4 regions of the Pseudomonas ekonensis genome follow, and region 1 is predicted to be linked to each of the others. Evidence: predicted binding sites of a transcription regulator. Region 1 holds the regulator's gene; each other region holds the start of a gene.
The links. The regulator FliA, encoded in region 1, starts transcription of late flagellar genes. The targets are predictions, from matches to a motif close to CTAAAGTTTNNNNNNNNNNNGCCGNTAA.

Region 1 (7,690 bases):
CATAAACACTCCATTAGGTGCAGCGAGGCGCTGGCGCCCCGCTGCCCCGGATTCAAATACGCCGTGCGGCGTAACGCTTGAGCATGCTCGGAACATCGAGAATCAGCGCGATGCGGCCGTCACCGGTGATGGTGGCGCCGGACATGCCCGGAGTCCCTTGAAGCATCTTGCCCAACGGCTTGATGACCACTTCTTCCTGGCCGACCAGTTGATCGACGACGAAGCCGATCCGCTGGGTGCCCACCGAAAGGATCACCACATGGCCTTCGCGCGGCTCTTCGTGAGCGGCGGAGCTGACCAGCCAGCGCTTGAGGTAGAACAGCGGCAGCGCCTTGTCCCGCACGATCACCACTTCCTGGCCGTCCACCACGTTGGTGGTCGACAGGTCGAGGTGGAAAATTTCGTTGACGTTCACCAGCGGGAACGCGAACGCCTGGTTGCCGAGCATCACCATCAGGGTCGGCATGATCGCCAGGGTCAGCGGCACCTTGATGACGATCTTCGAGCCCTGGCCCTTGGTCGAGTAAATGTTGATCGAACCGTTGAGCTGGGAAATCTTGGTCTTCACCACGTCCATGCCCACGCCGCGGCCGGACACGTCGGAGATCTCGGTCTTGGTCGAGAAGCCCGGAGCGAAGATCAGGTTGTAGCACTCGGTGTCGCTCAGGCGGTCCGCCGCATCCTTGTCCATCACGCCGCGCTTCACGGCGATGGAACGCAGGACGTTCGGGTCCATGCCCTTGCCGTCGTCGGAGATCGACAGCAGGATGTGGTCGCCTTCCTGCTCGGCCGCCAGGATCACCTTGCCGCCGCGGGGCTTGCCCGACTCTTCGCGCTCTTCCGGCGACTCGATGCCGTGGTCGACCGCGTTGCGCACCAAGTGCACCAGCGGGTCGGCCAGCGCCTCGACGAGGTTCTTGTCCAGGTCGGTCTCTTCGCCGACCAGTTCCAGGTTGATCTCTTTCTTGAGCTGGCGCGCCAGGTCGCGGACCAGGCGCGGGAAGCGGCCGAACACTTTCTTGATCGGCTGCATCCGGGTCTTCATCACGGCGGTCTGCAGGTCCGCGGTGACCACGTCGAGGTTCGACACGGCCTTGGACATGGCTTCGTCGCCGCTGTTGAGGCCCAGGCGCACCAGACGGTTACGCACCAGCACCAGCTCGCCGACCATGTTCATGATCTCGTCGAGGCGCGCGGTGTCGACCCGCACGGTGGTCTCGGCTTCGCTGGTCGGTTTTTCCGGCGGTGGCGCGGCCGGGGCACGCGCTGCCGCTGGCGCGGCCGCAGCAGCCGGCTTCGGCGTTTCGGCCTTGGCCTCAGGCGCCTTGGCGGCCGGTTTCGGCGCCGCAGCAGCGGCCGGGGCCTTGGCAGCCGGCGCGGCAACCGCAGCAGTGCTGCCCGCCGTCACCGGCGCACCGGTGTTGACGTCGGTGAACTTGCCTTTGCCGTGCAGCTCGTCGAGCAGCGACTCGAATTCGTGGTCGCTGATCAGGTCGCTGCCGGCGACAGCGGCGGCCGGTGCGGCAGCAGCCGGGGCCGGAGCCGACGCGATCGCCGATTCCAGCGCTTCGACGGCGAAGTTGCCTTTGCCGTGCAACTGGTCGAGCAAGGCTTCGAATTCGTCGTCGGTGATGTCCGAGCTGTCGCCCGCCGCCGGGGCCGCCGCAGCGGGTGCCGCCGGGGTGACCGCCTCAGGTGCGAACTGGCCTTTGCCGTGCAACTGATCGAGCAGCGACTCGAACTCGGCGTCGGTGATTTCGTCGCTGGCCGCTTCGTCGCCCGCAGGCGCAGGTGCGGCGGCAGCCGCCGGGGCCTCGGCTTCGGCCTTGACGGCGCTCAGCGAGTCCAGCAGTTGTTCGAATTCGTTGTCGGTGATGTCGCCCGAGGCGCTTTCGGCAACCGGCTCCTCAACCACTTCCGCAGCGGCAGGCGCGGCCTCATCGGCCGACTGCGGCTCGGCCAGGCGGGCCAGGGCCGCCAGCAGTTCCGGGGTGGCGGCGGTGATCGGGCTGCGGTCGCGGACTTCGCCGAACATGCTGTTCACCGAGTCCAGCGCCTCAAGCACCACGTCCATCAGTTCCGCATCAACGCGACGCTCACCCTTGCGCAGGATGTCGAACACGTTCTCGGCGATGTGACAGCACTCCACCAGCTCGTTGAGCTGAAGGAAGCCGGCGCCCCCTTTTACAGTGTGGAAACCGCGAAAAATTGCGTTGAGCAAGTCTGCGTCGTCCGGACGGCTTTCCAGCTCGACCAGTTGTTCGGACAGTTGCTCAAGAATCTCGCCGGCCTCAACCAGGAAATCCTGAAGGATCTCTTCATCGGCGCCGAAGCTCATTAATGGGGTGCTCCTACAGGTCTAAAAACCCAAAAAAACTCAAAATCCAAGGCTGGATAACAAATCGTCCACATCGTCCTGACCGGACACAACGTCTTCTCGTTTATCGGCATGAATCTGCGGACCTTCACCCTGCGAGAGATGTTTTTGCGGATCTTTTTCGGCAAGCATCGCCGCACGGTCATGTTCGATGCCCGCAAAGCGGTCCACCTGACTGGCCATGAGCACGAGCTTGAGCAGATTGCTTTCGACTTCGGTGACCAATTGGGTCACGCGCTTGATCACCTGACCGGTCAGGTCCTGGTAATCCTGGGCCAGCAGGATGTCGTTCAGGTTGCCCGACACCGCCCGGCTGTCCGCGCTGCTGCGCGCCAGAAAACCGTCGACCCGGCGCGCCAGTTCGCGGAACTCTTCGGCCCCGACCTCGCGACGCATGAACCGGCCCCAATCGGCGCTCAGCGCCTGGGCTTCGTCAGCGAGCGCGTTGACCACCGGCGTTGCGCTCTCCACCAGATCCATGGTGCGGTTGGCGGCGTTCTCGGTCAGCTTGACCACATAGCCAAGGCGCTCGGTCGCATCGGTGATCTGCGACACCTCTTCGGCCTGGGGCATGTGCGGATCGATATGGAAATTGACGATCGCACTGTGCAGCTCGCGCGTGAGCTTGCCCACTTCCTGGTACAGGCCGCGGTCACGGGTCTGATTGAGCTCATGGATCAGTTGCACGGCCTCGCCGAACTTGCCCTTTTCAAGGCTGTCGACCAATTCGACCGCGTGTTTTTTCAGCGTCGACTCGAAGTCGCCCTGTGAAGACTCTTTATGCTCCATAGCTCCCCCGCGCGTTCATCAGCCGATGCGTTCGAAAATCTTCTCGATCTTTTCTTTCAAAGCCTGGGCCGTGAATGGTTTGACCACGTAGCCGTTGACGCCGGCCTGGGCCGCTTCGATGATCTGCTCGCGCTTGGCTTCCGCCGTCACCATCAGGACCGGCAGGTGCTTGAGGCGCTCGTCGGCGCGCACCTTGCGCAGCAAGTCGATGCCGGTCATGCCGGGCATGTTCCAGTCGGTGACCAGAAAATCGAAGTGCCCGCTTTCCAGCATCGGCAACGCGGTGTTGCCGTCGTCGGCCTCGGCGGTGTTGGTGAACCCCAGGTCACGCAGCAGGTTCTTGATGATCCGCCGCATCGTTGAGAAATCGTCAACGATGAGGATTTTCATGTCTTTGTTCAATTCGACCTCCAAGCAGTCTTAAACGCGCCCGGCAACGGGACGCGCCATTTCATTCAATCCGGCAAGGCACTCTCGATGACTGTCTGGAGCACAACGGATCGAGACCGGTGCCGCTCACCACCGCACCAGCCTCGTTCGCAGTGTCCCCACACTGCCTTCAGCGCGCTCGCCACTCCCCCAAACGCCCCCGCAAACGGGCCGCGCACTGGCTGTGCAACTGGCTGACCCGCGATTCGCTGACGCCAAGGACCTCACCGATTTCCTTGAGGTTCAGTTCCTCGTCGTAGTACAGCGCCAACACCAGTCGCTCGCGCTCCGGCAAATTGGCAATCGCGTCCGCCAGCGCCGCCTGGAAGCGTTCGTCTTCCAGATCGCGCGACGGCTCAAGATGAGCGCTGGCGCCATCCTCATGCAGCCCTTCGTGTTCGCCGTCCTGCAGCAGGTCGTCGAAACTGAACAGCCGGCTGCCCAGGGTGTCGTTCAAAATCCCGTAGTAATCGTCGAGACTCAATTGGAGTTCGGCCGCAACCTCGTGATCTTTAGCGTCACGGCCGGTTTTAGCTTCAATCGCGCGAATCGCGTCGCTGACCATGCGGGTATTGCGGTGGACCGAGCGCGGTGCCCAGTCCCCTTTGCGCACCTCGTCAAGCATCGCGCCGCGGATCCGGATGCCCGCGTAGGTCTCGAAACTGGCGCCCTTGCTGGCGTCGTATTTGTTCGAGACCTCGAGCAGGCCGATCATCCCGGCCTGGATCAGGTCTTCGACCTGCACGCTGGCCGGCAACCGCGCCAGCAAGTGGTAGGCGATGCGCTTGACCAGCGGCGCATAACGCTCGATCAGCTCGTACTGCGCATCGCGCGCCGACTTCTTGTACAGGTTCATACCGCTGGCGGTCATAGCACAGGCCCTGCCGTTTGCTGCACGAGACGCTCGACGAAAAACTCGAGGTGGCCGCGCGGGTTGGCGGGCAGCGGCCAGGTGTCGACCTTTTGAGCGATCGCCTTGAAGGCCAGGGCGCACTTGGAACGCGGGAAGGCTTCATAGACCGCACGCTGCTTCTGCACCGCCTTGCGCACGCTTTCGTCATAAGGCACCGCGCCGACGTATTGTAGGGCGACGTCCAGGAAGCGATCCGTGACCTTGGTCAACTTGGCGAACAGGTTGCGCCCTTCCTGCGGGCTCTGGGCCATGTTGGCCAGGACGCGGAAACGGTTCATGCCGTAGTCGCGGTTGAGCAGTTTGATCAGTGCGTAGGCGTCGGTGATGGAGGTCGGCTCGTCGCAGACCACCAGCAGCACCTCCTGGGCGGCGCGCACGAAACTGACCACCGAGTCACCGATGCCCGCAGCGGTGTCGATCACCAGCACGTCGAGGTTGTCGCCGATGTCGCTGAAGGCCTGGATCAGGCCGGCATGCTGGGCCGGGCTCAGGTGCACCATGCTCTGGGTGCCTGAGGCGGCCGGCACGATGCGGATCCCGCCGGGGCCCTGCAGCAGCACGTCGCGCAGCTCGCAGCGGCCTTCGATCACGTCGGCCAGGGTGCGTTTGGGTGTGAGGCCCAGCAGAACGTCGACGTTCGCCAGACCCAGGTCGGCGTCCAGCAGCATGACCCGACGGCCAAGCTCTGCCAGCGCCAGGGACAAGTTCACTGACACGTTAGTCTTGCCGACGCCACCTTTGCCGCCGGTCACCGCGATCACCTGTACGGGATGCATGCTGCCCATGTTATTTCTTTACCTTGTCTTGCATAGACGGAGGCCACATTACTGGCTGCGCGTTCACGACCGGAACAATGCGTGGCAGGCCATCGATGTAGGTACAAAAACTGTTCATTACCTCAGCCGACCTGCTTGGTCGGGCTGTGGTAGATATCAGCGAACATGTCGGCCATGGCTTCTTCGCTGGGTTCTTCCTGCATTTGCACGCTGACGGCGCGGCTGACCAGTTGGTGACGGCGCGGCAGATGCAGGTCATCCGGGATCCGCGGGCCGTCGGTCAGGTAGGCGACCGGCAGTTCGTGGCTGATCGCCAGGCTCAGCACTTCGCCGAGGCTGGCCGTCTCATCCAGTTTAGTCAGGATGCAACCGGCGAGCCCGCAACGCTTGTAACTGTGATAAGCGGCCGTCAGCACCTGTTTCTGGCTGGTGGTGGCCAGAACCAGATAGTTCCTGGAGCGGATGCCGCGGCCGGCCAGGCTTTCCAGCTGCATGCGCAGCGCCGGATCGCTGGCCTGCAGGCCGGCGGTGTCGATCAGCACCACGCGCTTGCGCAGCAGCGGGTCCAGCGCCTGCACCAGGGACTGGCCCGGATCGACGTGGGTCACCGACACATTGAGGATCCGGCCCAGGGTCTTGAGCTGTTCCTGGGCGCCGATGCGGAAGCTGTCCATGCTCACCAGGGCAATGTTCTGCGCGCCGTACTTGAGCACGTAACGCGCCGCGAGCTTGGCCAGGGTGGTGGTCTTGCCCATGCCGGCGGGGCCGACCATGGCGATCACCCCGCCCTCTTCCAGCGGTTCGACCTCCGGCACGCCGATCATCCGCGCCAGGTGCGCCAGCAGCATGCGCCATGCCTGGCGCGGCTCCTCGACGTCGCTGATCATCGCCAGCAGGTCGCGCGACAGCGGGCCCGACAGGCCGATGCGCTGCAGGCGGCGGTACAGGTTGGCCTGGGCCGGACGGTTGCCCTGCAACTGGTTCCACGCCAGGGTGCCGAGCTGAACTTCCATCAGCTCGCGCAGGCTGTTGAGCTCCGAACGCATCGAGTCGAGGGCGCGCGGATCGACACCGGCCGGGGCCGGCGCAGGCGCCGGTGCGGGACGGGCCGGTGCGGCGTAGGCCGGCTCCGACAACGGTTCGGCGGCGGTCAGCGGCAAGCCGGCGGTCAACGGCAGCCCGGCGAACAACTGACGGTTGGTGTTGCCGTCGGCTTCGCCGCGCAGGCTCAGCTCGGCCTGGGCGGTGACGATGCGCGACTGGGTCTTGCGCAGCTCGTCTTCGAGTTCCATGTTCGGCACGCGCGGGGCCAGCGCCGACAGTTTGTAATCCAGCGCCGCGGTCAGCTCGACACCGCCGGCGATGCGGCGGTTGCCGATGATGGCGGCATCAGCGCCCAGCTCATCACGAACCAGCTTCATGGCCTGACGCATATCGGCGGCGAAAAAACGCTTAACTTGCATAAACCACTACCTCAGCCGTTGGGCCCTACTGTCGCAACGATGGTCACTTGCTTGTTGTCCGGAATTTCCTGGTAGGCCAGCACGTGCAGTCCGGGAACTGCCAGGCGACCGAAGCGCGAGAGCATCGCGCGGACCGGGCCTGCCACCAGCAGGATCACCGGTTGGCCTTGCATTTCCTGACGCTGGGCCGCTTCGATGAGCGAACGCTGCAGCTTCTCGGCCATGCTCGGCTCCAGCAGAACGCCCTCTTCCGAGCCTTGTCCTGCCTTTTGCAGACTATTGAGCAAAATTTGTTCCAACCTTGGTTCCAAGGTGATCACAGGCAGCTCGGACTCAGTGCCTACAATGCTTTGGACGATGGCGCGGGATACGCCGACCCGCACGGCCGCCACCAGCGCGGCGGTATCTTGACTCTTGGCGGCGTTGTTGGCGATCGCTTCGGCGATGCTGCGGATGTCGCGCACCGGCACGTGTTCGGCCAGCAACGCCTGGAGCACCTTGAGCAACTGCGACAGGGTGACGACCCCCGGCACCAGCTCTTCGGCCAGCTTCGGCGAGCTCTTGGCCAGCAGGGTCATCAGTTGCTGCACTTCCTCGTGGCCGATCAGTTCGCTGGAGTGCTTGTACAGAATCTGGTTCAGGTGGGTCGCCACCACGGTGCTGGCGTCGACCACGGTGTAGCCGAGCGACTGCGCCTGGGCGCGCTGGCTGACTTCGATCCACACCGCCTCAAGGCCGAAAGCCGGATCTTTGGCGGTGATGCCGTTGAGCGTGCCGTAGACCTGGCCCGGGTTGATCGCCAGTTCGCGCTCCGGGTAGATCTCGGCTTCGGCGAGGATCACGCCCATCAGGGTCAGGCGGTAGGCGCTCGGCGCCAGGTCGAGGTTGTCGCGGATGTGCACGGTGGGCATCAGGAAGCCCAGGTCCTGGGAGAGCTTCTTGC
Region 2 (7,690 bases), on a different contig from region 1:
GACCCGCGCTTCTTCTCCTACCGCCGCGCATCGCGCACCGGGCGCTTCGCCTCGCTGGTGTGGCTGGAGGCCCCCGGCGGCGCCGTCTGAAGGCGCCGGTTTCTGCCATGCCGCGTCGCCCGAGGCCGGCAACCGACCGTCAAACGGAAACGCATCGGCCCGCCCGGGCACCCGCTAAGCTTGTCTGACCTGCATCAATCCCCTGACGCTTGAATCTTCCAGAATCGGCCGCATCTATAGCGGTATCTGGCAGGTTTCTTCATTCAGGATGGTTTCCTAGATCCGACCTGCTCAAAAGGAAGGTGACCCCATGCGTATAGACCGTTTAACCAGCAAACTTCAGTTGGCCCTGTCCGATGCCCAATCCCTGGCCGTCGGCCTCGACCATCCGGGCATCGAACCTGCGCACCTGATGCAGGCCATGCTCGAACAGCAGGGCGGCTCGATCAAACCCCTGTTGATGCAGGTGGGCTTCGACGTCAACAGCCTGCGCAAAGAGCTGACCAAAGAGCTCGACCAACTGCCGAAAATCCAGAACCCGACCGGCGACGTCAACATGTCGCAGGACCTGGCGCGCCTGCTCAACCAGGCCGACCGCCTGGCCCAGCAGAAGGGTGACCAGTTCATATCCAGCGAGCTGGTGCTGCTCGCCGCCATGGACGAGAACAGCAAGCTGGGCAAGCTGCTGCTCGGCCAGGGCGTGAGCAAGAAGGCCCTGGAGAACGCGATCAACAACCTGCGCGGCGGCGAGGCGGTCAACGACGCCAACCACGAGGAATCGCGCCAGGCCCTGGACAAGTACACCATCGACCTGACCAAGCGCGCCGAAGACGGCAAGCTCGACCCGGTGATCGGCCGTGACGACGAGATCCGCCGCACCATCCAGGTCCTGCAGCGCCGCACCAAGAACAACCCGGTGCTGATCGGCGAGCCTGGCGTGGGCAAGACCGCCATCGCCGAAGGCCTCGCCCAGCGGATCATCAACGGCGAAGTGCCGGACGGCCTGCGCGGCAAGCGTCTGCTGTCGCTGGACATGGGCGCGCTGATCGCCGGCGCCAAGTACCGCGGCGAGTTCGAGGAGCGGCTCAAGGCGCTGCTCAACGAACTGTCCAAGCAGGAAGGGCAGATCATCCTGTTCATCGACGAGTTGCACACCATGGTCGGCGCCGGCAAGGGCGAAGGCTCGATGGACGCCGGCAACATGCTCAAGCCGGCCCTGGCCCGCGGCGAACTGCACTGCGTGGGCGCCACGACGCTCAACGAGTACCGCCAGTACATCGAGAAGGACGCGGCCCTTGAGCGGCGTTTCCAGAAGGTGTTGGTGGACGAGCCGAGCGAAGAGGACACCATCGCGATCCTGCGCGGCCTGAAGGAGCGCTACGAGGTGCACCACAAGGTGGCGATCACCGACGGCGCGATCATCGCGGCGGCGAAGCTCAGCCATCGCTACATCACCGACCGGCAGTTGCCGGACAAGGCCATCGACCTGATCGACGAGGCCGCCAGCCGCATCCGCATGGAAATCGATTCCAAGCCCGAAGTGCTGGACCGTCTGGAGCGCCGCCTGATTCAGCTGAAGGTCGAATCCCAGGCGCTGAAGAAGGAAAGCGACGACGCGGCGAAGAAGCGCCTGGAGAAGCTTCAGGAAGAAATCGACCGCCACGAGCGCGAGTATTCGGACCTGGAAGAGATCTGGAACTCGGAAAAGGCCGAAGTCCAGGGCTCTGCGCAGATCCAGCAGAAGATCGAGCAGTCCCGCCAGGAACTGGAAGCGGCGCGGCGCAAGGGCGACCTCAACCGCATGGCCGAGCTGCAGTACGGGGTGATCCCGGACCTGGAGCGCAGCCTGCAGATGGTCGACCAGCACGGCAAGAGCGAGAACCAGTTGCTGCGCAGCAAGGTGACCGAAGAGGAAATCGCTGAAGTCGTGTCGAAGTGGACCGGCATCCCGGTGTCGAAAATGCTCGAAGGCGAGCGCGACAAACTGATGAAGATGGAAAGCCTGCTGCATCAGCGTGTGATCGGCCAGGACGAGGCGGTGGTGGCGGTGGCCAACGCCGTGCGGCGTTCCCGCGCCGGGCTGGCGGATCCGAACCGGCCGAGCGGCTCGTTCATGTTCCTCGGCCCGACCGGGGTCGGCAAGACCGAGCTGTGCAAGGCGCTGGCCGAGTTCCTCTTCGACACCGAAGAGGCGATGGTGCGGATCGACATGTCCGAGTTCATGGAGAAACACTCCGTGGCGCGGTTGATCGGTGCGCCGCCGGGCTACGTGGGCTATGAAGAGGGCGGTTACCTGACCGAAGCGGTTCGGCGCAAGCCGTACTCGGTGATCCTTCTGGACGAAGTCGAGAAGGCCCACCCGGACGTGTTCAACATCCTGCTGCAAGTGCTGGAGGACGGACGCCTGACCGACAGCCACGGGCGCACGGTGGATTTTCGCAACACGGTGATCGTGATGACCTCCAACCTCGGCTCGATGCAGATCCAGGAACTGGTGGGCGACCGCGAGGCCCAGCGTGCGGCGGTGATGGACGCGATTTCCACCCACTTCCGGCCGGAGTTCATCAACCGGGTCGACGAAGTGGTGATCTTCGAGCCGTTGGCGCGGGATCAGATCGCCGGCATCACCGAGATCCAGCTGGGCCGCCTGCGCAGCCGTCTGGCCGAGCGCGAGCTGAAGCTGGAGCTGAGCCCGGAGGCGATGGACAAGCTGATTGCCGTCGGCTACGACCCGGTCTATGGCGCACGTCCGCTGAAACGGGCGATCCAGCGCTGGATCGAGAACCCGCTGGCGCAGTTGATCCTGTCCGGACGCTTCATGCCGGGCGAAACGGCGACCGGTGTGGTGGAGAACGACGAGATCGCGTTCAGCTGACGCTCGGCGCCAAAGAAGAAGGCCTCGCCCATCGCGAGGCCTTTTTTTTCGCCAGGCTGTTGAACTCAAAGGAAAAGGCTTGTAAAGTGCGCCCCGCAGTCAGTCACCCGCAGGGCTTCAGCTCACTGAGTTGAAATCCGAAATAAGTTGCAAATCATTAACTTGAAAGCAATTTAGGGGGTTGACAGAGGTGTTCTAGGTTGTAGAATAGCGCGCCTCAGACACACGAACGCAGCGATGCGAACGGGTGGCGGAGGTGAGGCAAGCCTCACTGTTGTAACTTGAAATATGTAGTTCCGTGATAGCTCAGTCGGTAGAGCAAATGACTGTTAATCATTGGGTCCCAGGTTCGAGTCCTGGTCACGGAGCCAATTTCAAACCGGGGTATAGCGCAGTCCGGTAGCGCGCCTGCTTTGGGAGCAGGATGTCAGGAGTTCGAATCCCCTTACCCCGACCATATTTGGGTCGTTAGCTCAGTTGGTAGAGCAGTTGGCTTTTAACCAATTGGTCGTAGGTTCGAATCCTACACGACCCACCATTTTTGAAACCAGTTCGCTGGAATCGAATCTTAAGATCAGACGCCAAAAGCTCTGTTCGCAGAAGGCGCCTTTCGAAGGTGCCTTTTTTTTACCGGGGTATAGCGCAGTCCGGTAGCGCGCCTGCTTTGGGAGCAGGATGTCAGGAGTTCGAATCCCCTTACCCCGACCATACAAAGAAATCCCCGCATCGAAAGATGCGGGGATTTTTTTTGCCCGTCAGAAACGCAATTTCATTCAAGTCATCGTACAACTTGCCGATAGCCCGCTAGCAAAAGAGGGGCAGGCCGCCGTGCCGTTCGCCCTCTAACCTGGCCAATACAAGAAAAAGGGCGTTCGTCATGTTGCTTCGTCAGTTGAACATTGCTCCCCGTGCCGCACTGGGATTCGCTGTGATCGCGGTTTTGGTGGCGCTGCTCGGGGTGTTTTCGCTGGGGCAGATGTCGAGCATCCGCGACAGCGAGGTCGCGGTGGAAACCCAATGGCTGCCGAGCATCCGTGGCGGTGACGAAATCCGCGAGATCATGCTGCGCATCCGCACCATCTCCTTGCGCATGGCGTTGGATCCGGATCCGAAGAACGTCGCCGCCTACCGCAGCCAGATGGACACCCGCGACAAGGAGCTGAGCGAGAAGATCGCCGCCTACGACAAGCTGGTGGTCACCCCTGAGGGGCAGCAGTTGTACGACCAGTTCAAGAAAACCTTCGCCGCCTACCGCACCGGCATCGCCCAATCCTTCGTCCTCGCCGAACAAGGCAAGCGCGATGAGCTGACCAGGCTACTGCTGGTCGACATGAAGACCGTGGTCGACGGCTCCGGCAAGCAGCTCAGCGACCTGGCGGATCTGTTCACCCGACAGGTCGCCGCCGAGAGCCAGAACTCCGCCGCGCACTACGAGACCTCGCGCACCATCGTCAGCCTGTTCATCGTGCTGGCGGCCCTGGCCACCGTGGCGTTGGCCATGTTGCTGACCCGCAGCATCGTGCGTCCGCTGGCGAGCGCGGTGGACGCCGCCGAAAGCGTGGCCGGCGGCGATCTCACCCGTCCGATCGAAGCCCGCGGCAACGACGAGGTCAGCCGCCTGCTCAAGGCGCTGGCGACCATGCAGCAGAACCTGCGCGAGACCCTGCAGGGCATCAGCGGTTCGGCCACGCAACTGGCCACCGCGGCCGATGAGCTGAACGCCGTCACCCTCGACAGCACCCAGGGCCTGCAACAGCAGAACAATGAAATCGAACAGGCGGCGACGGCGGTCAACGAGATGACCACGGCGGTGGAGGAGGTTGCGCGCAATGCCGTGTCCACCTCCGACGCCACGCGCCAGTCCAGCGAGTCGGCGCACCTGGGGCAGGAGCGGGTCGGCGAGACCGCCGAGGCCATCAATGCCCTGGTCAGCGAAGTGCAGCACACCGGCGAGCTGGTGCAGTCCCTGGCCGACCAGTCTCAGGACATCGGCAAAGTGCTCGACGTGATCCGGGCGATCGCCGAGCAAACCAACCTGCTGGCGCTCAACGCCGCCATCGAGGCGGCGCGGGCGGGCGAGAGCGGCCGGGGTTTTGCGGTGGTGGCCGATGAGGTGCGGGCACTGGCCTACCGCACCCAGCAGTCGACCCAGGAAATCGAACAGATGGTGCAAGGCATGCGCAGCGGATCGGGCCTGGCCCTGGAGTCGATGCAGGCCAGCGCCTCCCGAGCGGCCACGACACTGGTGCTGGCCGAACGGGCGGGCGAGGCGCTGCAGACCATCACGGCCTCGGTGCACGAGATCCACGAGCGCAACCTGGTGATTGCCAGCGCCGCCGAAGAGCAGGCGCAAGTGGCGCGGGAAGTGGACCGCAACCTGGTGAACATCCGCGACCTGTCGGTGCGCTCGGCGGCCGGGGCCGACCAGACCAGCGCCTCCAGCCATGAGCTGTCGCAACTGGCCAATGCCTTGCAGGGTATGGTGCGGCGTTTCCGCCTCTGACTTCTGCGGGCACGAAAAAGCCGCGCTTCTCGTAGGAGAATGCGCGGCTGTGTGTCGGACATCAGGCGGGCAATCAGGCGCCGTCTTGATCTTTCAGGTGTTCGAACAGGCCTTTGGGCATTTTCTTGCCGTTGGCTTCGAAGTTGGCTTTGACGTTGTTGTACGCTTCCTGCTCGTCGATGAAGCCGTCATGGTTGGTGTCGATCTTGTCGAAGTCGGATTTCGGCGCGACCTTCAGGAACTCGGCGCGGGACACCTTGCCGTCGCCATCGGTGTCGGTCTTGGCCATCGAGGCATCGCCGCATTTGCCTTCACCGCATTTGCCTTCCGGCGTCTTCACCGAGGTTTCGGCCGAGGCGACCATGTAGCCCTGGGCCAGCGGCTGGGCGGCGAACACCGAGCCGGAAAGCATCAGGCCGCCGGCCAGCACGGCGCCGACCAGGCCAATGGAGTTCTTGCCGATTTTCGAGGTACGGGACATTGCATTCTCCTACGGTTGCTCAGTGCAACCACGCGTTAAGGGCATTTGCCGGCGCGGGTGCGCTCGGGTGTGGCCATTAGGCGGCGCCGATGTATCGCGACTGTGTCGCGGGGCGAGGCGTTTGTAAGCGAAGGCGGGAAATGCGGGGGCGGGATACAGTGAGAAACACTGGCTCTGGTGCGGGTCGAACATTAGCGGCTTGATCCAGCCCGGTGTCGACCTCACCGGCGTCATCGCCAGCAGGCTGGCTCCCACAGGGTTGGGTGGGTGAAATCAGGATCTGCGGTCACTGCGTGGGAGCGAGCCTGCTCGCGGTGGCGTCGGCCCAGGCGAGATCATTTCGTCTGGATCACCGCATCGCGGGCAGGCTCGCTCCTGCAGGCTTCTACATCAATGCAGCTTCAGGCGCGGCTCGGTGCCCCGGCCGATCTTGCTGCCGAGCATCAGCATCGCCGTGCGGAACGGCCCGTACAGCGCCATCTGGTGCATGCGGTACAGCGACACGTAGAACATCCGCGCCAGCCAGCCCTCCAGCATCACTGTGCCGGTCAGGTTGCCCATCAGGTTGCCCACCGCCGAGAAGCGCGACAGAGAAATCAGCGAGCCGTAGTCGGTGTACTTGTACTCCGGCAACGCCTTGCCTTCGATCCGCAGCTTCAGCGACTTGGCCAGCAGCGACGCCTGCTGGTGCGCAGCCTGGGCGCGGGGCGGCACGTTGCGGTCCGTGCCCGGTTGCGGGCAGGCGGCGCAGTCGCCGAAGGCGAAGATGTTCTCGTCGCGGGTGGTCTGCAGCGTCGGCAGCACCTGCAGCTGGTTGATGCGGTTGGTCTCCAGGCCGTCGATGTCCTTGAGGAAGCCCGGCGCGCGGATCCCGGCGGCCCAGACCTTGAGGCTGGCCTTGATCTGGCTGCCGTCGGCGGTGATCAGGCTGTCGGCGGTGACTTCGCTGACCGACGCGTTGGTCATCACGTTGACCCCGAGCTTTTCCAGGGTCTTGTGCACCGGGCCGCTGATCCGCTCCGGCAGGGCCGGCAACACCCGCGGACCGGCTTCGATCAGGGTGATGTGCATGTTTTCCGGCTTGATCCGGTCGAGGCCGTAGGCCGCCAGCTCATGGGCGGCGTTGTGCAGCTCGGCCGCCAGTTCGACGCCGGTGGCGCCGGCGCCGACGATGGCCACGCTGATCTGCTCGTCGCTTTCGTTCTGGCCGGCATGGGCGCGCAGGTAGTGGTTGAGCAACTGCTGGTGGAAGCGCTCGGCCTGTTTGCGGGTGTCGAGGAACAGGCAATGCTGCGCCGCGCCCTGGGTGCCGAAATCGTTGGTGGTGCTGCCGACGGCGATCACCAGGGAGTCATAGGGCACTTCCCGGGCGGGCACCAGTTCGATGCCGTTTTCGTCGTAGGTGGCGGCCAGCTGGATTTTCTTCGCGGCACGGTCGAGCCCGCTCATGCGCCCCAGCTGGAACTCGAAGTGGTTCCATTTCGCCTGGGCGACATAGTTGAGTTCGTCTTCGGAGGAGTTCAGCGATCCGGCGGCCACTTCGTGCAGCAGCGGTTTCCAGATGTGGGTCAGGTTGGCGTCGACCAGCATGACGCTGGCGGTGCCGCGCTTGCCCAGGGTCTTACCCAGACGGGTAGCCAACTCCAGGCCGCCGGCGCCGCCGCCGACAATGACAATACGATGGGACATGGGAACAACTCGCAAGGCTAAAGGAAATCGTTGTCGTGGTTACCCGAGCGAGCGCAAGGCAGCTCATAGCGTCAGGTAACTGATGAGTCGGCTCAACAGGCCGAGGCCGACGGTGACCGCCACCACCAGCACCAGGAGCATC
Region 3 (7,690 bases), 1.1 Mb from region 1:
CGGTGTCGAAGATGCACGCCACGCGCTCGTTGCGGGCGAACAGCTCAGGCACGTTCTCGGCGGTGGTCTGGTTGACCGAGAAGATGCGCCCGGGGATGTAGACCATCTCGCGCAGGGTGCCGGCCAGCGGCATGTGCACGCGGTGGTAGTCCTTCGGCGACAGGTAGATGGTGGCGAAATCGCCGCCCATGAACGGCGCGGCGTTGGCCGCGTCGCCGCCCAGCAGCTCCAGCACGCTGAAGTTGTGGCCCTTGGCCTGGAACACGCGGCCGTGCTCGATCGGGCCGAGCTGGCTGACGGCGCCGTCGGCAGGGCTGAGGACCGCGCCCGGCGTCGTGTCCAGCGGACGCGCGCCGTCCTTCAGGGCCCGGGTGAAGAAGGCGTTGAAGTGCTCGTAGGCCGTCACGTCCTCCACCAGCGCCTGGGACATGTCCACCTGGTAACGCTTGGCGAACCAGGTGGTGAAGGCATTCTTGAGCCAGCGTACGCGGCACTCGGCGATGCAGCCGGCCAGGCGCGACAGCAGGTGGTGGGGCAGCAGGTACTGGCTGAGGATGAACAAACGCTCTTTCATTGACTGTCCTTAAAAACCTTTAAAGCTCGACGGGCGTGTCGGGGTGGTTGCCCCATTCGCCCCAGGAACCGGCGTAGCCCTTGACCCGCGGATAACCGAGGGACTTGGCCACCAGATAAGTGAAGCCCGACCGGTGGTGGGTCTGGCAGTGGGTGATGATTTCTTTGTCCTTGGTGATGCCGAGGCCTTCGAGGATTTCCGGCATGTCGGTGCGGATGCGCAACTGGCGCGCCCGGTCCATGCCGGCGGTCCATTCGAAATTGACCGCGCCGGGGATGTGCCCGCCCTTGGCCGCCAGCACTTTCTCGCCGGAGTATTCCAGCGGCCCGCGGGCGTCCCAGATCGCCAGGTCGGCGGCGCCGAGGCGGCTTTGCAGGTACTCGCGGGTGGCGGTGGGCTCTTCGTGCAGGGTCAGGGGCACCGGGCCGCCGACCGCTTTGGGCACCTGGATCGACATCGGCGAGCCTTCCGCCAGCCAGGCCGGCAGGCCGCCGTCCAGGTAGTGGTAGTGGTGGTGGCCGATCACGTCGAGCATCCAGATGAAGCGCCCGGCCCAGCCGCCGCCTTCGTCGTCGTAGACCACGTAGACCGCATCCGGGCGGTGGCCCAGTTCGCCGAACAGTTCTTCGAGCTTGTCCCGGGACGGCAGCAGGCCCGGCGCCGGCAACTGGCCGAGCTGGGTGCGCTTGGGGTCGACGAAGCGTGCGCCGGGAATGTGCCCCTCGGCGTAGCGGGCAGGGCTGGTCAGATCCACCAGGATCAGGTTGGGGGCATCGAGGCGCGGGAGCAGGTCGCTCGGCTCGATCACCAGCGCCAGGCCAGAGAAGTCAGACATGTGAGGTCTCCAGAGCACAAAGGGAAACGATTGTAGCTGTCATTGGCTGCGGTGGCTAAAGCTGTGCAGGGCTTTCTCGATGCACTGCGCGGTTTTGCCGAAGGCCTGCACGGTGACGTCGGCGAACGGCCCGCCGCCCTGGTCGGCGACCACGATCATGATCACCCGGCCGTTGTTCACCAGCGAGCGCAGGAACAGGTGTTCGCCGCGGAACAGCGTGCGCAGCGCCGGCGGCAGCAGGGCGGAGAACTGCGCGTTGTTGTCCGGGGTGATGCGCACCTGGGCCTGCTGCGCGAGCAGGCGCTGCAGCACGGTGCTCTGGCTGACCGCAAAATTCAGCGCGGCGGCCTCCGGCGGCAGCCCGGCCGTCTGGTGCACGCGCAGGTTGGAATGGGTGCGGTCGGCCATCAGGATCATCACCCGGCGCATGCCGCTGGCCACCAGGGCGTCGCGGGCGGCGATGGTCAGGTGCATGGCGTTGGTGAAGCGGCTTGGCTCGGCCAGCAGCTCGGCGCATTGCCGGCGCCATTTGGCCAGCTCTTCGGCGCTGGGGGCGGCGGGCGGCAGCAGTCCGGCCGGGACGCGGCGGGTGCCCCACGGCCAGAGCAGCGACACGGCGGGGTGCCACAGGTCCGGCATGAAATGCTGGCGCGCGCTGTTGGCGGCCTGCTGGTGCAGTTGTTGCTGCACCTCGTCCATGGGGATCTGCAGGTAGAGGCTGGTCAGGTACTGCCAGCGCTCGCTGTGGGGGCAGTCCCAGGCCTGCTGCGCCGACAGCGCCAGGCCATTGGCCAGCAGCACCGTGTTGGCCGGCTGGTTGAGCCAGTGGCGCAGGGTCGGGTCGTCGTCGAGGCGGTTCTGCTGGCGCAGCGGATGCTCGCTGTCGCGGGCGATGCGCAGCACCTTGACCAGTTCGCGCCGCTCGTTGAGCAGCAGCCGGTAGCCCTGCTGCACCCAGATCGGCAGACGCCAGGCATCGACCAGCGCCTGGCCGATCTTCAGCAGGCGCACGCCGAACAGTTGCCGCTCCACGTTGCGGGCCGATTCGCCCTTGTGGATCACCCGCAGTTCCCATTCTTCAAGCAGTTTGGGGTGGGTCAGCGCCAGGGGCCACAGCGGCGACAGGAACAGCAGGCTGCCCCAGTGGATGTCCTGCCACAGCCGCGCCAGGCGGCCGGCGAAGAAGCCGTTGGCCTGTTGCGTGGCGTGCTGGCTGATCATCTGCAGCTGGCGCAGGGCCTGGGGAATCTGCCCGTCGGGCTCGGCGGGCAGGCGCGCAAGCAGTTCTTCGGTGCGGGCCAGGCCCAGGCGGTTGATGGCGACTTCGAGGTTCTCCGCCGGCTCCGCCATGCTGCCCTGGGTGTGGCGGTTGGCTTCGCGGATGATGCTCAGGGCCAGCGCGGGGCTGTCCTGCATCAGGTTGGCGATGTCGCGCAGCGAGCTGCGGTTGTCGCGGATCGCCCGGCAGACGCGGTCGTGGGCCGACTGCGGCACCGGCAGGCGGACGCCGTCGAGCAGCTTGACCCAACCGTCGAGGGTATTCGGTGTTGCGTGTGGGACGTTCGTTTCATTAGCCATGTCGGGACGGGATCTTGATCTGCAAAAGACGCGCCCGGCATGGGCTAAATTGGCTTTTCGCCTGAACTGCCTATAGTCTGGCGCAGTTTTGCCGATAAGTAGAAGAAGAGATTTTTTAACTTCCGAATATGACCTTGAACCCGACTTAAACAAGTACTTTCTATCTATGGCTAAAATTATCGGCATCATCGTCGTATTCGCGAGCGTGCTCGGCGGATACGTGCTTTCCCACGGCAAGATCGCGGCCCTGATCCAGCCCTTCGAGGTGATGATCATCGGCGGCGCGGCCCTCGGCGCCTTCCTTCAGGCCAACCCCGGCTACATGACGATGCACGTGTTCAAGAAAGCCTTGGGCATGTTCAGTTCGCGCTTCAGCCACACTTTCTACCTGGAAGTGCTGGGCCTGATCTACGAGATCCTCAACAAGAGCCGCCGCGAAGGCATGATGGCCATCGAAGGCGACATCGAAGACGCCGCCGCGAGCCCGATCTTCGCCAAGTACCCGGCCGTGCTCAAAGACGAGCGCATGACCGCGTTCATCTGCGACTACCTGCGCATCATGTCCTCCGGCAACATGGCCCCGCACGAGCTCGAAGGCCTGTTCGACATGGAACTGTTCAGCCTCAAGGAAGAACTGGAGCACCCGTCCCACGCGGTCAACGGCATCGCCGACGGCATGCCCGGCTTCGGTATCGTCGCGGCGGTACTGGGTATCGTGGTGACCATGGCCTCCCTGGGCGAAGGCGACCAGAAATCCATCGGCCTGCACGTGGGTGCGGCGCTGGTCGGTACCTTCTTCGGTATTCTCGCGGCCTACGGCTTCTTCGGCCCGCTGGCCCATTCCCTGGCCCATGACGCCAAGGAAGAGCTGAACGTCTACGAAGCCATCAAGGCCTCGCTGGTGGCTTCGGCTTCCGGCATGCCGCCGTCGCTGGCCGTGGAGTTCGGCCGCAAGGTCCTGTACCCGGCGCACCGTCCGAGCTTCGCCGAGCTGGAACAAGCGGTTCGCGGTCGTTAAGCCATGGAAAACAACCAGCCGATAATCATCAAGCGCGTCAAGCGCTACGGTGGCGGACATCACGGCGGCGCCTGGAAAATCGCCTTCGCCGACTTCGCCACGGCGATGATGGCGTTCTTCCTGGTGCTGTGGCTGCTGTCCACCGCCACCCCCGAACAGAAGATCGCTATCGCCGGTTACTTCAAGGATCCGGTCGGCTTCTCCGAAAGCGGTACGCCGTACATCATCGACCTGGGCGGCACGCCGACCCTGGCGCCGGAAAACACCCTCAACCCTGAGGTGAAGTCGCAGCCGCAGCCGGACAAGGTCACGGTCGACACCGAGCAGGTCGAGGGCATGGCCGAGCAGGTCGAGAAGGAACGCCTGGAGCTGTTGCTGCAGGAACTGCAGAACAAGGTCGAAGAGAACCCGCAGCTGCAGAAGTTCAAGGATCAGATCCTGTTCGAGATCACCCCGAACGGCTTGCGCATCCAGATCATGGACGCCGAGAACCGGCCGATGTTCGACTCGGGCTCTGCGCGCCTGAAGCCGTACTTCGAAGACATCCTGCTGGCCATGGCCGACACCATCAAAGCGGTGCCGAACAAGATCAGCATCAGCGGCCACACCGACGCCAAGCCTTACGTGGGCAACGGCGACTTCGGCAACTGGGAGCTGTCGGCCAACCGCGCCAACGCCGCCCGGCGTGCCCTGGTGGCGGGCAGCTATCCGGAGTCGCAGGTGGCGCGGGTGGTGGGTTATGCCTCGTCGGCGCTGTTCGACAAGGAAAACCCGTTCAACCCGGTCAACCGCCGCATCGACATCGTGGTGCTGACCAAGAAGGCCCAGGCCGCCATCGAAGGCTCCCAGGGCGCCGACCCGGCGAAACCGGCCGACGGCCAGGAAGGCGCCGCACCGGCCACCCCGGCCGATCCGAACGCCTTGCCGGCGGATCAGCAACCGGTGGCGCCGCACGAGTTGCGCGAACGGCTGAACCTGTTCGACGACCCGCTGCCGAAACCGACCGAGCCGGGCGCCCATGCGCCGGCTCCGGCACCGGCGGCGCCCGCCGCGCCTGCGCCGAAGCAGTGACCCACAAAAAAGCCGCGATGGTCTCGCGGCTTTTTTGTGTCCGGCGGTTCAGTAGCCGTTGTCGGGCAGGCTGGCGATGATCGAGCGGTAGCTGTTCATCCGCTGCTGCTGGATGCGCCCGTCTTCCAGGGCCTTGAGCAAGGCGCAGCCGGGTTCGCGGTCGTGCTTGCAGTCGCGGAAGCGGCAGGTGCCGAGCAGGTCTTCGAACTCGATGAAGCCGGCCTCTACGTCGGCGCGGCTGACGTGGCCCAGGCCGAATTCGCGGATGCCCGGCGAGTCGATCAGCTCACCGCCGCCGGGGAAGTGGAACAGGCGCGCGGTGGTGGTGGTGTGGGTGCCCTGGCCGGACCATTCCGACAACGGGCCCACGCGGGTCTCCACCTCCGGCAGCAGGCTGTTGACCAGCGACGACTTGCCGACGCCGGACTGGCCGACGAACACGCTGATGCGGCCGTCGAGCAACTGCTGCAGCTGCTCCATGCCGTTGCCGTGGTGCGCCGAGACTTCCAGCACCGGATAGCCGAGGGTGCGGTAGACCGCCAGCAGCGCATTGAGCGCCGGGGCGTTCTGCTCGTCGATCAGGTCGAACTTGTTGAGCAGCAGCAGCGGGCGGATGCCGGCGTGCTCGGCCGCCACCAGGTAGCGGTCGATCAGGTTGGCGTGGGGTTCGGGCAGCGGGGCGAAGACGATGACGATCATGTCGACGTTGGCCGCCACCGGCTTGAGCTGGCCGCGGCTGTCCGGACGGCACAGCTCGGTGCTGCGCGGCAGTTGCGCGACGATCACGCCGATGCCCTGGTTGCCCGCGCGCCAGACCACCCGGTCGCCGGTCACCAGCGCCGGCAGGTTGGCGCGCAGGTAGCAGCGGAACACCTGGCCGGCCTGATCGCCGTCGGTCGCCTCGACCTCGACCTGCACACCGAAGTGGGCGATCACCAGGCCGTGCTGTTCCGGGCCCAGGTCGCCGCCCTCCAGGGCCTCGACGGCCGAGGACTCGCGTTTGGCGGCGCGGGCGGCGCGCTCGCCCTGAATCTTTTCGATGCGCCAGCTCTGGCGGCGGTTGAGTTGGCGTTTGGCCATGGGTGTTCCGTAATAAAAAGAATGCATCGAATGGGTAAAACGGCGGCGAGTTTAGCACGCCCGGCCACCCGCCTAGGCTAAACTGCGCACCATTGCTTAGGAGCCGAATCATGCAGAACCCGCAGAACCTGATCTGGATCGACCTGGAAATGACCGGTCTGAACCCGGACACCGACGTCATCATCGAAATGGCCACCATCGTCACCGACAGCGAACTGAACACCCTGGCCGAAGGCCCGGTGATCGCCATCCACCACAGCGACGACGTCCTCGCCCGTATGGACGAGTGGAACACCCGCACCCACGGCAACTCGGGCCTGACCCAGCGCGTGCGCGAAAGCCGCGTGAGCATGGCCGAGGCCGAAGCCGAAACCATCGCCTTCCTGGAGCAGTGGGTGCCGAAGGGCAAGTCGCCGATCTGCGGCAACAGCATCTGCCAGGACCGGCGCTTCCTGTTCGCCCACATGAAGTCGCTGGAAAGCTACTTCCACTACCGCAACCTCGACGTCTCCACCCTCAAGGAGCTGGCTGCGCGCTGGGCGCCGGACGTGCGCGACAGTTTCAAGAAAGGCAGCACCCACCTGGCCCTGGACGACATCCGCGAGTCCATCGCCGAGCTGCGCCACTACCGCGAGCACTTCATCAAGTTCTGAGCCGCCGCAGTCCCCGCAGGCGCGTCCTGCCTGAAAGGGCGCATGGGAGTGCTCCGCCCTCCGACGCAAGCAAGCTCCCTCGCCACGGCGCATCCGCCCCCTTCTGGTGCGGCCGCGAAATGGCTAGACTGCGCGCCTTCCTGCCAGGACCGCCACCATGCTGCTGATGCTCTACCTGATCGCCATCACCGCCGAAGCCATGACCGGCGCCCTGTCCGCCGGCCGACGCGGCATGGACTGGTTCGGCGTGGTGCTGATCGCCTGCGTCACGGCGCTCGGCGGCGGTTCGGTGCGCGACGTGCTGCTGGGGCACTATCCGCTGACCTGGGTGAAGCATCCCGAATACCTGGTGCTGACCTCGGCCGCCGCGATGCTCACCGTGTTCACCGCACGCTGGATGCGCCACCTGCGCTCACTGTTCCTGGTGCTCGACGCCGTCGGCCTGGTGGCGTTCACCCTGATCGGCTGCATGACCGCCCTGGAAATGGGCCACGGCATGCTGGTGGCTTCGGTCAGCGGCGTGATCACCGGGGTGTTCGGCGGCATCCTGCGGGACATCTTCTGCAACGACATCCCGCTGATCTTCCGGCGCGAACTGTACGCCAGCGTCTCGTTCGCCGCCGCGTGGTGCTACATGCTCTGCCTGTTCCTGAACGTACCGAGCGAACAGGCGATCCTGATCACCCTGTTCGGCGGTTTCCTGCTGCGGCTGCTGGCCATTCGTTTTCACTGGGAAATGCCGAAGTTCGTCTACAACGACGAGCATTGATCCGGCGCTACGCGACACCGTGCCGCTTCAAGGCCCACTCGACATGCTCGCGCACCAGTTCCGACGGATGGTCGCGGCGTGCCTTCAGCGCCTCCAGCACCGGAATGCTCGA
Region 4 (7,690 bases), on a different contig from region 1:
GTCTCTCGATGCACCGGACGACGCCGGTTGGGCGCTGAAAAAGGACCGGGGGCAATTCGATCAGATCGCCGGCGCCACCGTCACTTCGCGCGCAGCGGTGAACGCCGTCCATGATGCGCTGCGCTACTTCGACGGGCACCGGGCGGCTCTGCTGGGGAGCGCTGAATGAACAGAACCGCGACGCTTTCCGACTCATTGGCGCTGACGCTGCTGCTCGGCGCCACCGGATCGCTGCCCGGCGCGCTGGCGACGGTGCTGATGTGCGCTGTCGTCGTCGGCCTCTACGGCGTGGCCATGCTTGCGCTGCGCCCGCGCCTGACCCACGCGAGCGTCTTGCCGGCCGGTCTGCTGGTGGCCGCCACCTTGGCCGGTTGCGCGGACACCCTCGTGCAGTATGCATCGGTGCAGTGGCATCAGATGATCGGCTTCTACGCCGCCCTGATCGGCCTGCAGTGCATCGTGCTGGAACACAACGGCTTCTTTCTGCGGCCCGCCGCCGCGCGCCTGAAACCGTTCGGCCTGTTCGCAGGCCTGATGACCGTGATGGCCCTGTTGCGCGAACTGATCGGCCGGGGCAGCATCGGTGCCCGAATTTCAGAACACTGGCAAGGTCTGGTGCTGTTCGGCGAAGGCCTGCACCTGTTCACCCTGACGGCCGGCGCATTCATCCTGTTGGGATTGCTGCTGGCCTTGGGTCAGACCCTGATTCGCCCCACCGCTCCCGCCGAGGAATCGCATCGCCCATGAATGCCGCAAAACGCCTGGAAATCTTTCGCCGACTGCACGAAGACAATCCCGAGCCGAAAACCGAACTGGCCTACAGTTCGCCGTTCGAATTGCTGATCGCCGTGATCCTTTCGGCGCAGTCCACCGACGTCGGGGTGAACAAGGCCACGGCGAAGCTCTACCCGGTGGCCAATACGCCGGCGGCCATTCATGCCCTGGGCGTCGAAGGCCTGTCCGAGTACATCAAGACCATCGGGCTCTACAACAGCAAAGCGAAGAACGTGATCGAGACCTGCCGCCTGCTGGTCGAACGCCACGGCGGCGAAGTCCCGCAGACCCGCGAAGAGCTGGAAGCCTTGCCGGGCGTCGGGCGCAAGACCGCCAACGTGGTGCTCAACACCGCGTTCCGCCAACTGGCCATGGCGGTGGACACCCACATTTTCCGGGTGAGCAACCGCACCGGGATCGCCCCCGGCAAAAACGTGGTCGAGGTGGAAAACAAACTGATGAAATTCGTGCCGAAAGAGTATCTGCTCGACTCCCACCATTGGCTGATCCTGCACGGGCGCTATGTGTGCCTGGCCCGCAAGCCGCGCTGCGGAAGCTGTCGGATCGAGGATTTGTGCGAGTACAAGCACAAGACATCCGACGATTGATCGACTATTGGTTTTATTGATATTTCGATTGAAAAAATCTTTTTTACCATCCGCCGGTTTATCGATATAAGGAGCGCCAAAGGCAGTCTTAGCCTGGAGTGACCTTATGAGTACCGGCAAAGAACAACTGGATGTAGAAGACGACTTCATCGCCACCGAAGACGACGATGCGGAATCGAAGGTCGAAGTCGCCAAGACCAACCTGAGCAAACGCCGCACCATCGACAATCTGCTTGAGGAACGCCGCCTGCAAAAGCAACTGGCCGAGTTCGATTACGACGTTGATGACTGATCCCTGAAAGCCTCCCGCAACGGAGGCTTTTTACTGTCCGGCGCACGCAGAAGCCGATCGGCCCATGATCCGTCAGCCCGCGTGACGCTCACACGAGCCCGTTGCGCTGCGCCAGCTCGATCAGATCCACCAGCGAGCGGGCATTGAGCTTGAGCAACAGACGGGTCTTGTAGGTGCTCACCGTCTTGTTGCTGAGAAACATGCCGTCAGCGATTTCCTTGTTGGTCTTGCCGCGGGCCAACTGCTGCAGCACCATCATTTCCCGCCCCGAGAGACGATCCACCATATCCGCTTCGCTGGCGTTGCCCAGGCTCGTGCGCACCGTGTGCAAGGCCTGGTTCGGAAAATAGCTGTAGCCTGACAGCACGGCCTTTATGGCGCTGAGCAGTTCGGTCAGGTCCTGCTGTTTGCAGACATAACCGGCGGCGCCGGACTGCATGCAGCGCATCGAGAAATGACCCGGCGCCTGGGATGTCAGCACCAGCACTTTCAAGGGCATGGCCGATGACGTCAGCCGGGCAATGACTTCAAGTCCGTCCAGTTTCGGAATGCCGATATCGAGAATGACGATATCGGGCATTTGTTCGCGGGCAAGTTGCAGTGCATCCACGCCATTGTCCGTTTCGGCGATGATCTCGTAGCCATGTCGTTCCATCAGCATTCGCACCGCAAGACGAATGACAGGATGATCATCCACGATCAGCACTTTATTCATGAGCAAGTCCAGTTCGCTGTTCGAATTTTTAGAGCCCGCACAATAGCGCAGTCAATTCACCCATGGCAGGCAAGAGTTCCTGCGCATCAGCAGCGAGAGACATCCCTTACGCCTATCAAAGACTTTTCCTACAAAAAGATGCACCTCAGGAAAAATCAAACTTCCATGCAGAAACCCTCATGCCACCTCACTCGCCCCACGCGTACGTGTTGTCCTCCCGCTGCGGCGTAAGAATCCTTTACCTTCACTCGATCTTTTCCGACCCTGGCGTTTGTCTCCGATAAAAAAGGAAACAAGCCGGTTATTTCCACCCCCCTAAAATTAATATAAACGTTAAACACATAAACTTCTGAATCGCGGCATCTTTACCGCCTCGACCGCAGCACTTTTATCGTCAGAAATCCTGAAGGACAAACCTATGATCAAGTTCCGCAACAAAATCACCAACCCCATCAGTGTCATTGCCATCTTCTCTTTCATATCTGAAACTTCGGCCGCTGTTTCCCTGCCGTTTCTCGATGATAACGAACGCGAAGTCTATGTCTGGTTCCTCATCAGTTTTCCCTTTTACTTGCTGCTCCTGTTCTTCATTACGCTCAACTTCAACTACCGCTCCCTGTATGCGCCTTCGGACTTCGGCAACGACAAGAGCTTTCTGAAGGCCTTCGACCCAACGGAACCTGCGGCGGATGAAACGAACGGGACGTCGAAGGCACAGACCACGCACGATCCCCCGGGAACACGTTCCCTGCCTGGCCCGACGACGCTGCCTTATGTGCAATTGCCCAAACTGATGAAGACACTCCACATCGTCGACGCGCGGGAACTGGACGCATCCGAACAAATGGCGACACTTCTGGAGAACATTCCGCACGCCGACAAACCGTCGGGGCGCATCGTCCTGTTCCTGGTCAGCGCCGATCCAATCGTTACGTTGAGCAGCCCTGCGCCGAAGCCGTTGAAGCAGCCGAAGAAAATGTCAGACCGAACCGTCTGCGTCGTCTACAACGTTTGCTCGCAAGAATTGGACATCGTCCGGCGGGTGTGAAAACGAACGGGCGGCCTCGCCATTGCAGCGATGGAATGAACAGCGGAAAAGGAGGCTGACCGGAACCGGTCAGCCACGCAGTCGGCTTGCTGAGCGGCCACCGTGCCTCAGGGGCAAGGTGGCCGTTTCATGCCGGCTCAGAACAGCTTGCGGCCCTTGTTGGCGGCAATGCGCATGCGCAGCGCGTTGAGCTTGATGAAGCCCGCCGCGTCGGCCTGGTTGTAGGCGCCGCCGTCTTCTTCGAAGGTCGCGATGTTGGCGTCGAACAGCGAGTCGTCGGACTTGCGGCCGGTGACGATCACGTTGCCCTTGTACAGTTTCAGGCGTACGACGCCGTTCACGTTGACCTGGGAGGCGTCGATCATCTGCTGCAGCATCAGACGCTCAGGGCTCCACCAGTAGCCGGTGTAGATCAGGCTGGCGTACTTGGCCATCAGTTCGTCTTTCAGGTGGGCCACTTCGCGGTCCAGGGTGATCGACTCGATGGCGCGGTGGGCGCGCAGCATGATGGTGCCGCCGGGGGTCTCGTAGCAGCCGCGGGACTTCATGCCCACGTAACGGTTCTCGACGATGTCCAGACGGCCGATGCCGTGCTGGCCGCCGATCTTGTTCAGGGTCGCCAGCACGGTGGCCGGGGTCATCTCGACGCCGTCCAGCGCGACGATGTCGCCGTTGCGGTAGGTCAGTTCCAGGTACTGCGGGGTGTCGGGAGCCTTCTCCGGGGAGACGGTCCAGCGCCACATGTCTTCTTCGTGCTCGGTCCAGGTGTCTTCCAGAACGCCGCCTTCATAGGAGATGTGCAGCAGGTTGGCGTCCATCGAGTACGGGGACTTCTTCTTGCCGTGACGCTCGATCGGGATGCCGTGCTTCTCGGCGTAGTCCATCAGCTTCTCGCGGGACAGCAGGTCCCACTCGCGCCATGGAGCGATCACTTTCACGCCTGGCTTGAGCGCATAGGCGCCCAGCTCGAAACGCACCTGGTCGTTGCCCTTGCCGGTGGCGCCGTGGGAAATGGCGTCGGCGCCGGTTTCGTTGGCGATCTCGATCAGGCGCTTGGCGATCAGCGGACGGGCGATGGAGGTGCCCAGCAGGTACTCGCCTTCATAGACGGTGTTGGCGCGGAACATCGGGAACACGAAGTCGCGCACGAACTCTTCGCGCAGGTCGTCGATGTAGATCTCTTTGACGCCCATGGCCTGGGCCTTGGCGCGGGCCGGCTCGACCTCTTCGCCTTGACCGAGGTCGGCGGTGAAGGTCACCACTTCACAGTTATAAGTATCCTGCAGCCACTTGAGGATCACCGAAGTGTCCAGGCCGCCGGAATACGCCAGAACGACCTTGTTTACGTCCGCCATGCCATCACTCCACGGGGTTGTACGGAAAGCCGAGGAGTCTACCGCTCAAACGCGATAATTTACAGAGGCGCGACAGCTTAAGACGACAAAGCGACAGAATCTGTCGAGGGCGCGACGATGCGCCGCAGGTCAGGACGTCGCTGCGGCGTTGGCGGGTGTGCTGGCCTGAGGCGCCGGGGCCGTTGTCGGCGCCACCCGTGCCAGGTGCACGTTGACCCGGCGGTTCTTCGCCCGGTTGGCGGCGTTGGTGTTGGGCACCAGCGGGTAGCGTTCGCCGTGGAAGCGCACGGTGATCTGCGATTCCTGGATGCCGTTGGCCTTGAAGAAATCCACCACCGCCAGCGCCCGGCGGCGCGACAGTTCGCGGTTGGTCAGGCGGTTGCCGCTGTTGTCGGAATGGCCGTCGAGCTCGATGTGGTTGACCGTCGGATCGGCCTTCATGTATTCGAGCATCACTTGCAGCTTGGCCTTGGCGGCGGCGTCCAGCTCGGTGCCTTCGCCGGGGAAGCCGATCTGCGATTGCTTGACCTGGTCGAAATTCTGCGGGAGCAGCTTGGCCACGCAGGTCTGGTAATCGTTGAACGCCTTGCTGAACTTCACCGGCAGCAAACGCACTTCCGAAACCCGGCCATCGCCCGAGGCGTGCCGCACCACAGGGCTGCGGCCGTCCATCAAGCCGCTGATCAGGCGCCCGGCCTGGGCCTGGGAGCTGTTGAACAGCACGTTGCCGCTGCCCAGCCTGACGGTGCCCAGGTTGATGTCGTCGCGTCCCGGCTGCCACGGCGCGGCGGCCGCCAGCAACGTCGCCGAACCGCCGCCGAGCATGGCGTTGTAGGCGTTGAGGCGGAACGTCGCCTGCTCGCCGGCCTTGCGCACGAACTGCCCCGAGCCGAAGTCGGTGACCGGCTGCGTCAGGCGGCATTCGAACTTGTCGCCTTCGACCGTCCACTCAATGTTCTCCAGACGGGTCTGGTACGTGAGCGCCATCGCGGGAAGGCTGGCGAACACACTGAGCAAGGCTAAATAACGCTGGCGCACGGGAGGCTCCATGGGTTCCTGTTACAAAAGGACCGACACACACATGTTTACGGCATACCTGATGTCTATCGGTCGCTTTTCGCAAAACTTGATAGCGAGTGCCTGCAAGTGTCTTTTCCGGTAGCATTCCCTACAGTTTGACCCGCCTGGAATCCCCTCATGTCCGACCGCCTGACCCTGCTGCGTCCCGACGACTGGCACATCCACCTTCGCGATGGTGCCGTGTTGACCAATACCGTTGCGGATGTCGCGCGCACCTTTGGCCGCGCCATCATCATGCCCAACCTGGTACCTCCGGTGCGCAATGCCGCCGAGGCCGACGGCTACCGTCAGCGGATCCTCGCTGCCCGTCCGGCCGGCAGCCGCTTCGAACCGTTGATGGTGCTGTACCTGACCGACCGCACCCAGCCTGAAGAGATCCGTCAGGCCAAGGCCACCGGCTTCGTGCACGCCGCCAAGCTGTACCCGGCCGGCGCGACCACCAACTCCGACTCCGGGGTCACCAGCATCGACAAGATCTTCCCGGCGCTGGAGGCCATGGCCGAAGTCGGCATGCCGCTGCTGATCCACGGCGAGGTCACCCGTGGCGACGTCGACGTGTTCGACCGCGAAAAGATCTTCATCGACGAGCACATGCGCCGCGTGGTCGAGCGTTTCCCGACCCTCAAGGTCGTGTTCGAGCACATCACCACCGGCGACGCCGTGCAGTTCGTCAACGAGGCCTCGGCCAACGTCGGCGCGACCATCACGGCCCATCACCTGCTCTACAACCGCAACCACATGCTGGTGGGCGGGATCCGGCCGCACTTCTATTGCCTGCCGATCCTCAAGCGCAACACGCACCAGGAAGCCCTGCTGGACGCGGCCACCGGCGGCAGCGCGAAGTTCTTCCTCGGCACCGACTCGGCGCCGCACGCCCAGCACGCCAAGGAAGCCGCCTGCGGCTGCGCCGGCTGCTACACCGCCTACGCCGCCATCGAGCTGTATGCCGAAGCGTTCGAACAGCGCAACGCGCTGGACAAGCTCGAAGCGTTCGCCAGCCTCAACGGCCCGCGCTTCTACGGGTTGCCGGCCAACACCGACCGCATCACCCTGGTCCGCGAAGAATGGACCGCCCCTGCCAGCCTGCCGTTCGGCGAGCTGAACGTCATCCCGCTGCGCGCCGGTGAAAAACTGCGCTGGCGCCTGCTGGAGGAACACGCGTGAGTGAAGACCATTTCGACGATGAACTGGACGGTCAGGGCGGCGGCGCACGCCATCCGATGGCAGCGCGTTTCCGCGGCTACCTGCCGGTCGTCGTCGACGTAGAGACCGGCGGCTTCAACTCGGCCACCGACGCGTTGCTGGAGATCGCCGCGACCACCATCGCCATGGATGAAAAGGGTTTCGTGTACCCGGACCACACCTATTTCTTCCGGGTCGAGCCGTTCGAAGGCGCCAACATCGAACCGGCCGCACTGGAGTTCACCGGGATCAAGCTCGATCACCCGCTGCGCATGGCGGTCAGCGAAGAGACTGCGCTGACCGACATTTTCCGCGGCGTACGCAAGTCGCTGAAAGCCAACGGCTGCAAGCGGGCGATCCTGGTGGGTCACAACAGCAGCTTCGACCTGGGCTTCCTCAACGCGGCGGTTGCGCGCCTGGACATGAAGCGCAATCCGTTCCATCCGTTCTCCAGCTTCGACACCGCGACCCTCGCCGGCCTGGCCTACGGCCAGACCGTTCTGGCCAAGGCCTGCCAGGCGGCCGGCATCGACTTCGACGGCCGTGAAGCGCATTCGGCGCGTTACGACACCGAGAAGACCGCCGAGCTGTTCTGCGGCATCGTCAACCGCTGGAAGCAGATGGGCGGCTGGGAAG

Region 2: the regulator FliA is predicted to act here: its motif matches at 3,648-3,675, upstream of KVG96_RS01410 (methyl-accepting chemotaxis protein).
Region 3: the regulator FliA is predicted to act here: its motif matches at 3,058-3,085, upstream of motA (flagellar motor stator protein MotA).
Region 4: the regulator FliA is predicted to act here: its motif matches at 5,896-5,923, upstream of KVG96_RS03030 (flagellar protein MotY).

The regions. Positions count from the first base shown of each region.
Region 1 covers NZ_JAHSTS010000002.1:846,112-853,801, forward strand. Annotated here, with positions in the region: gene KVG96_RS16850 (protein-glutamate methylesterase/protein-glutamine glutaminase) at 1-3, opposite strand, end outside; gene KVG96_RS16855 (chemotaxis protein CheA) at 53-2,338, opposite strand; gene KVG96_RS16860 (protein phosphatase CheZ) at 2,378-3,166, opposite strand; gene KVG96_RS16865 (chemotaxis response regulator CheY) at 3,185-3,556, opposite strand; gene fliA (RNA polymerase sigma factor FliA) at 3,726-4,466, opposite strand; gene fleN (flagellar synthesis regulator FleN) at 4,463-5,293, opposite strand; gene flhF (flagellar biosynthesis GTPase FlhF) at 5,407-6,747, opposite strand; gene flhA (flagellar biosynthesis protein FlhA) at 6,759-7,690, opposite strand, start outside.
Region 2 covers NZ_JAHSTS010000001.1:277,823-285,512, forward strand. Annotated here, with positions in the region: gene pgeF (peptidoglycan editing factor PgeF) at 1-90, shown strand, start outside; gene clpB (ATP-dependent chaperone ClpB) at 311-2,875, shown strand; tRNA gene KVG96_RS01390 (tRNA-Asn) at 3,171-3,246, shown strand; tRNA gene KVG96_RS01395 (tRNA-Pro) at 3,256-3,332, shown strand; tRNA gene KVG96_RS01400 (tRNA-Lys) at 3,338-3,413, shown strand; tRNA gene KVG96_RS01405 (tRNA-Pro) at 3,507-3,583, shown strand; gene KVG96_RS01410 (methyl-accepting chemotaxis protein) at 3,753-5,378, shown strand; gene KVG96_RS01415 (HvfA family oxazolone/thioamide-modified RiPP metallophore) at 5,452-5,859, opposite strand; gene KVG96_RS01420 (NAD(P)/FAD-dependent oxidoreductase) at 6,250-7,548, opposite strand; gene KVG96_RS01425 (DUF3094 family protein) at 7,612-7,690, opposite strand, start outside.
Region 3 covers NZ_JAHSTS010000002.1:1,957,895-1,965,584, reverse strand. Annotated here, with positions in the region: gene asd (archaetidylserine decarboxylase) at 1-574, opposite strand, end outside; gene rhdA (thiosulfate sulfurtransferase) at 594-1,409, opposite strand; gene KVG96_RS21985 (HDOD domain-containing protein) at 1,449-2,987, opposite strand; gene motA (flagellar motor stator protein MotA) at 3,154-4,005, shown strand; gene motB (flagellar motor protein MotB) at 4,009-5,076, shown strand; gene rsgA (small ribosomal subunit biogenesis GTPase RsgA) at 5,125-6,156, opposite strand; gene orn (oligoribonuclease) at 6,267-6,809, shown strand; gene KVG96_RS21960 (trimeric intracellular cation channel family protein) at 6,967-7,578, shown strand; gene queG (tRNA epoxyqueuosine(34) reductase QueG) at 7,586-7,690, opposite strand, start outside.
Region 4 covers NZ_JAHSTS010000001.1:646,183-653,872, reverse strand. Annotated here, with positions in the region: gene KVG96_RS03065 (RnfABCDGE type electron transport complex subunit G) at 1-169, shown strand, start outside; gene KVG96_RS03060 (Rnf-Nqr domain containing protein) at 166-747, shown strand; gene nth (endonuclease III) at 744-1,382, shown strand; gene KVG96_RS03050 (PA3496 family putative envelope integrity protein) at 1,489-1,674, shown strand; gene KVG96_RS03045 (response regulator transcription factor) at 1,763-2,389, opposite strand; gene KVG96_RS03040 (hypothetical protein) at 2,808-3,437, shown strand; gene KVG96_RS03035 (argininosuccinate synthase) at 3,575-4,792, opposite strand; gene KVG96_RS03030 (flagellar protein MotY) at 4,922-5,830, opposite strand; gene pyrC (dihydroorotase) at 5,990-7,036, shown strand; gene rnt (ribonuclease T) at 7,033-7,690, shown strand, end outside.